Regions from separate parts of the Pontibacillus sp. HN14 genome, predicted to be linked through region 1. Evidence: riboswitches for the same ligand, from Rfam matches in the RefSeq annotation. Region 1 holds a riboswitch; the other holds the start of a gene.

Region 1 (5,099 bases):
GTCCTGATAGGCTTTAATCCATTTAAGAGGGTTCTTAGTGTAACCTTCAAATGGTTTCAAAGCGCCAAGTTCTTTGCATCGTTTGTTCGCCATAAATTTAATATAATCTTCCACATCTTGGATCGATAACCCTTCGAAATGATTACCTATAATATAACGTCCCCATTTTATCTCAAGCTCGGCTGCTTCCTTAAACGTATCGGTAACAAACTGCATGAACTCATCGGTCTTATATTCAGGATTCTCAGCAAGTACTTCCTTAAAGATATGCTCAAACAAGTTCACATGGATCTGTTCATCCCGGTTAATGTAATTGATCATTGTACTCGTTGATACCATCTTTTGATTACGGGCCAGGTTATAAAAGAAAGCAAACCCTGCATAGAAGAACAACCCTTCTAACACCACATCATATACAATCGACTTCAGGAAGGATTCAACCGACTCAAGTTCTACAAAGTCCTTATATCCTTCTGCAATAAAGGCATTCCGCTCAAGCAAGACCTCATCATGCTTCCAGTATTCAAAGATTGCATCTTGCTCTTGTTTATCAACAAGAGAAGATAACACATAGGAATAGGACTGGTTGTGAACCACCTCCTGGAAGGAAAGCACCTGCATAAGAGCGGTTAAACTGGAATCCGTAAGATATTCCGCTACCTTCCCGCTATAATCCGTCTGAATCGAATCCAGAAAAGCTAAAAGTCCAATAATCTTCTTAAAGGTATCCTGCTCTTGATCACTCAGTTCGCTCCACTGCCGTAAATCATTTGCCATATTAATCTCATTTGGAATCCAGAAGTTCGCAAGCATATTTTTATACATCGGATAAGCCCAGCTAAACCGCACATCATCCCAGTTCAATACGTTTGAACTCTCTCCGTTTATAATCGCCGTAGATCGGTTCGGCGCATAGATATCATACAAGTTCCTTTTTTGTAATTCGCTTGTCATGTCTACTCCCCCTTATGAAGAACAACTTTCACAGTCATCTAGATTTTCCGTGCTGGTCGAACGCATATAATAAGTCGTCTTGCATTTCTCGCGCCAAGCAGTGAGGTGCAAGTCCAACAGCTCTTTCGCTTGAACCGTATTCTTTACATACAGATTAAATGAGATCGATTGATCAATATGACGCTGACGGGCCGCATTTTGACGAATGCTCCATTTCTGATCAATTTCATAAGCTGATTTGTAATACCAGTAAGTGGCCTGGGTTAAGTCCGGTGCTGTTACAGGAATCTTGTAATCTTTCTTTTCTTCCGAATAAAACTTCTGAAAGATCGGATCAATGCTCGCTGTACTACCTGCAATTAAGGAGGTGGATGAGTTCGGTGCAACCGCCATCAAATAGCCATTTCGTACGCCTTTCTTCTCCACTTCCTCTTTAAGAGCCGTCCACTCTTTACTGTTATATCCACGATCCGTAAAGTACTCTCCTGTCTCCCACTTCGATCCTTCAAAATAAGGATAAGCCCCCTTTTCACGCGCTAATTCACTGCTCGCCTGAATCGTGAGGAAAGCGATTTGTTCATACAGTGAATCTGCGTACTCGACAGCCTCATCAGATTCCCAACGAATGCCCTTAACAGCCAGAAGATGATGCCAACCGAATGTACCAAGCCCAATTCCACGATAGCGCTGATTGGTAAGCTGGGCCTGCAGAACAGGGATGTTATTGAGCCCGATCACGTTATCAAGCATCCGCACCTGAATCGGAATTAAACGCCCTAGCGCCTCATTTGGTACAGCTTTTCCAAGGTTGATACTAGAAAGATTACAAACCACAAAGTCCCCAGCATCTTTCACCGTTACAATCTGTCCCTCTTCTGTGTAATGTTCTTTCACTGTAGTTGCACTTTGATTTTGAGTTATTTCCGTACAAAGATTCGTGCAATATACCATTCCTTTATGGCTGTTCGGATTTTTACGATTCACTTCGTCACGGTAAAACATAAACGGTGTGCCGGTTTCAAGCTGAGAAACCATCATCCGCTTCATAATCTCAATGGCTGGAACCTGTTTTTTATCCAAACGGGGCTCATTCACACATGCTGCATACTTCTCTCGAAAGCTACCAGCGCCTACTTCCTCGTCATAGTAGTCTTCTAAACTAAAGCCCATGACCGTTCGCACCTGATGAGGATCAAACAAATACCAGTCTTCCCGCTTCTCTACTGCTTCCATGAACAAATCAGGCAGTGTAACGCCTGTAAACAAATCGTGCGTTCGCTGTCGATCATCTCCGTTATTCAACTTCGCATCAAGAAATGAGAAAATGTCCTGGTGCCAGATATCCAAATAGACAGCTATTGCCCCCTGCCGCTGTCCAAGCTGATCAACACTAACAGCTGTGTTATTCAGTTGCTTCATCCAAGGAATAACACCCGAACTTACCCCTTTAAAGCCTTTAATATCACTTCCTCGTGAGCGAATTTTCCCAAGGTAAACGCCAAGCCCACCTCCGCTTTTCGATAGATTGGCAATGTCTGTGTTGCTATCAAATATCCCCTGTAAGCTGTCATCCACCGTATCAATAAAGCAACTCGACAACTGCCCGTAACTCTTACCCGCATTCGCAAGCGTCGGTGTTGCAACAGTCATATACAAATGACTCAGCGCCCAATAAGCTTCTTTAACAAGTTCAAGACGATGATCCGTACTTTCATCTGCCATCAATGTCATCGCGATGATCATGAATCGCTCCTGAGGAAGTTCATATAAACGCCCTTGATGGTCTTTCGCCAGATACCTATCTGCCAATGTTTTCAATCCAATATAGGTGAAAAATGCATCGCGATCCGGAACAAGTTCCCGACCAAGCTTTTCAATCTCTTCTTGCGAATATTTGGTTACGAGATGATTGCTATAGATCCCCTTTGTATGTAACGTCTCAATAAGGGAATAAAAATCCGGATACGCCTCCTCTTTAGTAAAATGGCGATGAAGAGCTGCTTGTTCATACAAGTATTGAGCATAAATCCGGGCACACACAAATGTCCAATCCGGCTCTTCCTCATCCATTTGATCCAATCCTTTTAAGATCACTTCGTTATAGAGTTGGTGATAGGAATCATAACCTTTTGCTTGAATCAACTGACGCACCATCTGACTGAAATGATCTATATCTAGATGTGGATAATCCTCCTTAACTTGTTCTAATACAGCAAGAACCCCCGTACTTTCTTGAACATCATTCATTGAATAGCCTCCTCTTTAAATAAAAAATCCGCTCCCCTTCCATTCAGGAAGAGAAGCGGATCAAACGACAGGACAACAGGACGAACCAGAGAAAGACTCGTCCAGCTGAGGCTATCGTTTCATCTTCTCAATCCCCGAAGAAAAAGAAACTTTAGCGAGGGCAGGCAGGTCTCCTGACTCGTGTATCCTCCTACTCTGAGACCTTCCCATGCTCTTAGCACAGTGGAATCTCTCATTTCGTCCACACTTACAGTTGCGGGGACAGTTCTGGGTTCTCACCAGATTCCCTTTCAAGCCTTGAATAGGCACCTTGCAACTCGCTCATTTATCAATATGTAGTGTTTTTGACATTTAAATTCTATATATCTTGTGTATATCGTAAAATAATTCATAATGTAAATCAAGTCTTGATGTTTTCTGGAATTCGTAGTATTTACAGCCTTCATTCTTTTACAAACTACCGTCTTTCACATATAATGGGAAAAACTGATGGTAAGGGAGGTCGTTGAATGTGCTTTATAGGCCCAGAAAACCTATGATGGAAGAAGATCTTACTCCGGAGGAACAAGAATACTTAAATAGCATTCCAAAGCAAAATCACCTTGGCATTCTGGCAATGTTTTTCGGAGGCCTCGGATTTGCATTTGGCTCCTTTTATATCTCAATCCCTATTGCGGCATTTCTATATAGCATCATTACATTTCGAACATTTGACCGGAGAAAACATGATAACCCCTGGCCATTCTTTGTTGGCATTACGTTAAGCATGATCGGAATCATCCTTTATCTTGTTCAATATACCCCTACGCTTAGTTGACAAAGAAAAACGCTTAGAATGTTCTAAGCGTTTTTGTATGCTTTCGGCACTTTATAAATGGAATTGATCCACTTCTTCCTGGAGAGCTTGTGTCGCTTCGCTCAATTCTGTAGCAGAAGAAGCCACCATACCAATCGCCTTCTGTTGTTCATCCACAGAAGAGTTCACTTGCTCTGTTGAAGCAGCTGTCTCTTCAGTGATGGCTGTTACACTCTCAACTGCATTATAGAGCGTGTCTTTCGATTGAATAAGTTCATCCATATCTTTAGAAACACCATGAATCGACTTCGTTATGCTCTCGACAGATTCTTGAATGTAGTAAAACGCATCATTTGTATTCGTTACGGCCATATTCTGATCCTCCACTACTTGAGTAGCCTGATCCATTGATTCATTCGCCTGCTGTGTCTGCTGAACAATCATAGAAATCGTCGCACGTACTTCCTGAGTAGCCTCTGAGCTCTGCTCGGCAAGCTTCCTGACTTCTTCAGCTACGACAGCAAATCCTTTCCCGTGTTCTCCTGCACGAGCCGCTTCAATCGATGCATTTAATGCAAGAAGATTGGTTTGCTCAGATATAGCGCTAATACTACCCAGAACAGACTCAATCTCTTTAACATGATTCGTAAGATCTCCCATAACGACTTGAACGCCTGAAATGAGTTCATTCGTTTGTTTTGATTTCTCTTGAAGGACCTCTACACTTTTCACACCTTTTCCATTGGCTTCCTGGGCACCATTAGAACTTTCGAGTATGAAAGCACTTTGGTTGTAAACCGTCTGAATTTGCTCCATTAACTGATTCGTCATATGAAGCGTGCTCTCCAAATCAGAAGCCTGTTGCCCAGCACCACCGGAGATTTCAGAGACCGCTTTAGAGATTTCCTCTCCTGAGGCATTCGTCTCTTCTGACACAGCACTCAAGTTCTGGGAAGTCGCATTAATCGTAGCGGCTGACTGGTGAACAGCTCCAATTAAGGAGCGCAAGTTGTCGACCATTTGATTAATCCCATTTCCTAACTGACCAATTTCATCTTTGCGGTTAAAGACAATTGTTTCTCCAGCTAAATTTCCTTTTGCC
Region 2 (5,099 bases), on a different contig from region 1:
GGAACCTGGAAATTCGTAATCTTCAGGAAAACCCGCCACCACTATTCGTTCTTTTTGGTTAATATTAAACGAAACAGAGGAAAACTGATACTCCATTACGCCCCAATCTTCTTGAATAGAAGGGGAAAGAGAATTGTATAACTGCTCAACGGTTTGAGTATCATTTACGGACTGAAATGTAAAAGGAATAATATATTGTCCTTGCACATCCGCAAAAGGCAAAGTCGCATATTTCTTATTATCCTCTCTATACACGACCTGAGAGCTTAACGCACTGTCAGTGGCAACAAATCCTTGTTCACTATCGTTACCCATATCTGATTTTGACTGATCACTTGACTGATGGCTCTCTTCTGTTTCTTGAAGCTTTGCCTCTTTATACTCATGAGCTTCACTTGTCGATTGGTCAGCACTTGCGTCCATTGACTCATTAGATGAAGCCGTATCGTGTTGAGCATTATCCATTTGCATAGAAGGGAAAGCAACGACGAAAAAGAGAATAATGGCTGCTAGTGAAGCTATTCCTGCTCCCCAAGCTGTTAGGGCCTTCTTGCGTTTGGATCGTTTCTGTACATGCTGAAACCGCTTCGTTGATATCTTTCTGTACAATTCTTCACTGCTTTGCCGGTCTTCTACACTCGGCATCCGGTTCAGGAGATCTTGAATGGAATCATCGTTGTGATGGTTATTTCGTTTCACGCTGGATCCCCTCCTCATATTCCTCATTCATAAGGGATTGTAGCGCCTTCATCCCTCTGTGTTGTGTGGTCTTTACTTTGCTAACCGTCATCCCTAATATATCAGCAGTCTCCTGTATGGACATGGATTGAATAAATCGTAAGATAATCACCGTCTTCTGGTCCATTGTACACTTTTCTAAGCAATGATACATTTTTTGAATTTCTTCATTTTGAAGAGCAATTTCCTCAGGGATTGGTTGTCCGTCTTCAATAAGATGACCTTTTTCTCCCCAGTCAAAGAATTCTAAAATTCGATTTCTCTTTCTCTTTTGCTTTCTGAAGAAATCAATCGTAACATGGCGTGCTATTGAAAACATCCATGTCTTTTCACTACTATCCCCATTGAAACGGTCATAGGAATTCATTACTTTTATATAGACTTCTTGAACGAGATCCTCAGCTTGTTCCCGGTTTTTAACCATATAAAATATAAATTGAAACACATCTTTATGATATTTCTCATAAAGATCTTGAAATACGGAATCCATTCACGAACCTCCCGTTCATAACAATAGTCGTTATTTATGTAAATACGTTACACCCGTACCATACTATAAATTATTTTCTAGGTTTTGAATAGACCATATTATCCCAATCCAAAGGTTTTTTCCAAATAAAACAAAAATTAAGAAAGTCTTCCCGAAACAATTCGATAATCATAAAAAACCCAATCAGTTCAAAGTCTGATTGGGTCTGCTAAAAGATTTAAAATTTTTCTTTTCGTATAATTGAAACAAACGGGATAAGACAGGATACAAGATGACCATAAAAACGACATTTCCAACCGCATGATACGTATCAAAAGGGAGACTCGTTAACCAATAGGCAAAGAAATGGTTTCCGATCTGGCCATATGTAACGGCCATTATAAATCCAAAGAAATACCCACTCATACCCGCAAAGAAGGCAAATCCATACAATGGAATCTTATGACGATATTTCCCTAGTAAACCCGCGAGAAGTCCAATAAGAGACCAACTCACAATTTGAGGCAACGTCCATATTCCCATACCAAGCAACATATTCGATAAGATTGTAGTCAAAATGGCAAGGATAACGGAATAAGAAGGACCTAACCAAATTCCACATATAATAATGATTGCGGTCACAGGCTGGACATTCGGATAAAAGCTGAATAAAAATCGACCTACAGTGGCAAGAGAAGCAAGCAATGAAAGCAGCGTTAACCTGTATAAGTTCATCGTTTCTTACTCCCAGCTATGAAAATCAAATGTCACAGAATCCCCAGCCTCTAATTTATAATCCTTCGCTCCAACCATTGCTTCTTCCCCATTTACAGTATAAAACCAAGCCTTTTTCTCTCCATCTTCAGGGCTAACTCCTTCAATAGCAGTGATAAAGCCGTCATTTCCAGCCTCTAAATTAAAATTAGCTTCCATGACTTCCATAACCGTCATACCGTCTTCAATTTCAACCTCTTTTTCACTTATAACTTCTTCCCCGTTATTTTTGGTGATTTTAACTTCTACTTGTTGCTCTTGTTCTTCTTGCGTGGACTGGTTATCTGCATCTCCATTGCTTCCACCTTCTGTGGATTGTCCACATGCTGCAAGACCTCCTAGTACAAAAAAGGACACCAAAAATAGTTGTAACAGTTGTTTCACTTTACCCTCAACCTCTCTGAATTAGTATGTAGAGGTTCCTTAGCTTCGAAGTGACCTAATCCATAAAACGTAATAAAAAAGACTCTCCCTTTTATTGGAAGAGTCTTTGAGCATGACAAATCTCGTTATTTATACAATAGACAAGAAAGGTCTCTCAAACGCTCAATCCTCGAAGCTTTGAAACCGTTAACTATGGCAGGTCTACTGACTTGTGTATCGATCTACTCGAGAGCCTTCCCTTACATCTAACATATAAAGTGGCATTTCTCTTTCGTCCACACGTACAGTTGCGAGGACAGTTCTGGATTCTAACCAGATTCCCTATTCAGCTCTCTAGTGAGAGCACCATAATTAAAAATATGAAATTATCATCTGCTTGTATCGTAGCACAGTATTCTAGAAAAAGGAAGTCTAATATTTAGGTGAACCTATCTATTCTAATCAGGATTCGTTGATATTTGGAAGTCTAAACAAGAAGGTTGTTCCTTCCCCTTGTTTACTGTGAACGGAAATAGAACCTTTATGAGCCTCCACAATATTTTTGGCAATCGCTAGGCCTAATCCAGTCCCCGTTTTTCCGCCTTCGCTTCTTTTACGCGATTTATCCGCTTTATAAAAACGTTCAAACACAAATGGTAGATCTTCTTCAGCTATACCAATCCCCTGGTCGCGAATTGAAAATTGCACGTCCTCTTCTTCTTTTTCTACATCTACAAAGACTAACTTATCATGATCGGTATGGCGGATGGCATTATCGAGGAGGTTTGTTAACACCTGCTCAATACGGTCGTAATCAAAGTAGACTTGTCCCAAGTCCTCATCTACCTGAACTTGAATGGTAATGTTCTTATCATTCGCAAGACCTGTAAACTTTTTCACAATTCGCTCAATGTAGTCATGGAGATCAACTAGCTCACGGTTTAACTGAATATGACCAGCTTCCATGCGAGCCAAATCTAAAAGCTCATTCACGAGTCTACCTATTCGCAAGGATTCATCATAAATGATCTGCGCTAATTCATTCTTGTCCTCTTTTGATTCCGCAATATCATCCACAATGGCTTCACTATACCCCTGCAACATGGATATAGGTGTACGGAGCTCATGAGACACATTCGCTATAAAGTCTTTCCTTAGTTTATCGAGTCTTCTTTCTTCAGTCATGTCACGGATAACAGCCACTGCACCCCGGACATATGTTTTGTCATAAAGCGGAGTCATGATGACAACAAAACTACGGCCTTGTACGACGAGCTCGGTCATAATCTCTTTTTCTTTCGTAATAACTTCCTCAAGCATTTCCTGTAACTCGCCAGGTAAGAGATCATGATTAGGCAGTCCATTTTCATGTTCATAAAACCAAGAATCGATAAATTGATCAGCCGGAGGATTTGTAACAAGCATATGCCCTTTACGGTTCAATGTGATGACCCCATCAGCCATCGATCGAAGAATCCCTGATAATTGCTCCTTCTCTTGGTTCAAAGCATTAATATGGAATTTTAATTGCCTTCCCATTCGATTAAATGCCATAGCCAGTTCCCCAATCTCATCGTGCGTTAAAATGGGAACTTTCGTATTAAATTCTCCCCTAGCTAATTCAAATGCCCCTTCTCTCATTTTTATAAGAGGCGAGGTAATTCGAGTCGATAGGAAGAAAGCAAAGATTGTAGTTAAAATAATAGCTATCCCTGCTCCAAGGAAAATGATTTTCGTCGTTTGAGAGGTAGTCTGTTCAACAAAAGCCAGAGACTGATAAACAAATATTCCAGCTCCTTCATTTGATAAAGGGATCCCCACAATCATAACGTGGGTGTCAGTTCCAGGAATAATGTCCTCCTTCATAACTGTCTCATTAGATGCAAATACAGTAGATAACGATTCATCCTCGTATAACCATTTGATCGGAACAACTGGCACGTCCTCTTTATAGGTAGGTGAAATCCATTGATCCTTATCATCAAAAGCCACAACAATTCTGCTTGAAGGGTCTATAATTTTCTCAGCAATGGATAAAGCCAAAGGTCTCTCTTCATATTCATCAAGAATATCCTCAACCTTTTCAGCGGTTTGCATTAATTCTTGTTCTGCTTGATAGACATGATAACTTTCAAAAAATTCAAGTAACAGTACCGTTAAAATAAATAAAACAAAAGATACTAAAAGTAGTATAGTAAACCAAAGCTTACCTACTACACTCCTCCAAAACATTAGTCACCAACTACCTCAAATTTGTATCCGACGCCCCATACAGTAACAATCATTTTAGCGGCATCTTTAGATACTTTACTTAGTTTCTCACGAAGGCGTTTCACATGAGTATCAACTGTTCTCAAATCACCAAAAAACTCATACTGCCAAACTTCTTTTAAAAGCTGCTCACGATCAAATACTTTATCAGGTGCCTGCGCAAGGAATAGGAGTAGTTCATATTCTTTTGGAGTCAAACTCACATCTTTCCCGTCGGCTTTCACGCGGTGAGCATCATTATCAATGGTTAAATGATCGAAAACCAACACGTCTCTTGCACCTGTTTCCGTTTGAAGAAATTTCGTGGAAGAAGAGCGTCTTAACAGTGCTTTTACACGTAGTACAACTTCTCTTGGACTAAACGGTTTTACAATATAATCATCTGTTCCAGCCTCAAACCCTTGTACACGATTGGACTCTTCCCCTTTAGCGGTTAACATGATTATGGGTGTGGCCTTTTTCTCTCGAATTTCTTGACACACTT

What was found. Region 1 has a riboswitch for cobalamin ahead of LQ226_RS14185 (ribonucleoside-diphosphate reductase subunit alpha). Riboswitches for the same ligand answer to the same signal wherever they lie in the genome.
Region 2: it holds a riboswitch for cobalamin, as region 1 does, so the genes downstream of both, LQ226_RS04725 (DUF4430 domain-containing protein) here and LQ226_RS14185 (ribonucleoside-diphosphate reductase subunit alpha) in region 1, are expected to answer to the same signal.

Annotation. Positions count from the first base shown of each region.
Region 1 covers NZ_JAJOLR010000004.1:155,535-160,633, reverse strand. Annotated here, with positions in the region: gene LQ226_RS14190 (ribonucleotide-diphosphate reductase subunit beta) at 1-954, opposite strand, end outside; gene LQ226_RS14185 (ribonucleoside-diphosphate reductase subunit alpha) at 967-3,201, opposite strand; cobalamin riboswitch at 3,348-3,529, opposite strand; gene LQ226_RS14180 (cell division protein FtsK) at 3,737-4,018, shown strand; gene LQ226_RS14175 (methyl-accepting chemotaxis protein) at 4,070-5,099, opposite strand, start outside.
Region 2 covers NZ_JAJOLR010000001.1:920,006-925,104, forward strand. Annotated here, with positions in the region: gene LQ226_RS04710 (hypothetical protein) at 1-699, opposite strand, end outside; gene sigX (RNA polymerase sigma factor SigX) at 686-1,228, opposite strand; gene LQ226_RS04720 (ECF transporter S component) at 1,412-1,942, opposite strand; gene LQ226_RS04725 (DUF4430 domain-containing protein) at 1,949-2,365, opposite strand; cobalamin riboswitch at 2,543-2,730, opposite strand; gene LQ226_RS04730 (ATP-binding protein) at 2,807-4,576, opposite strand; gene LQ226_RS04735 (response regulator) at 4,576-5,099, opposite strand, start outside.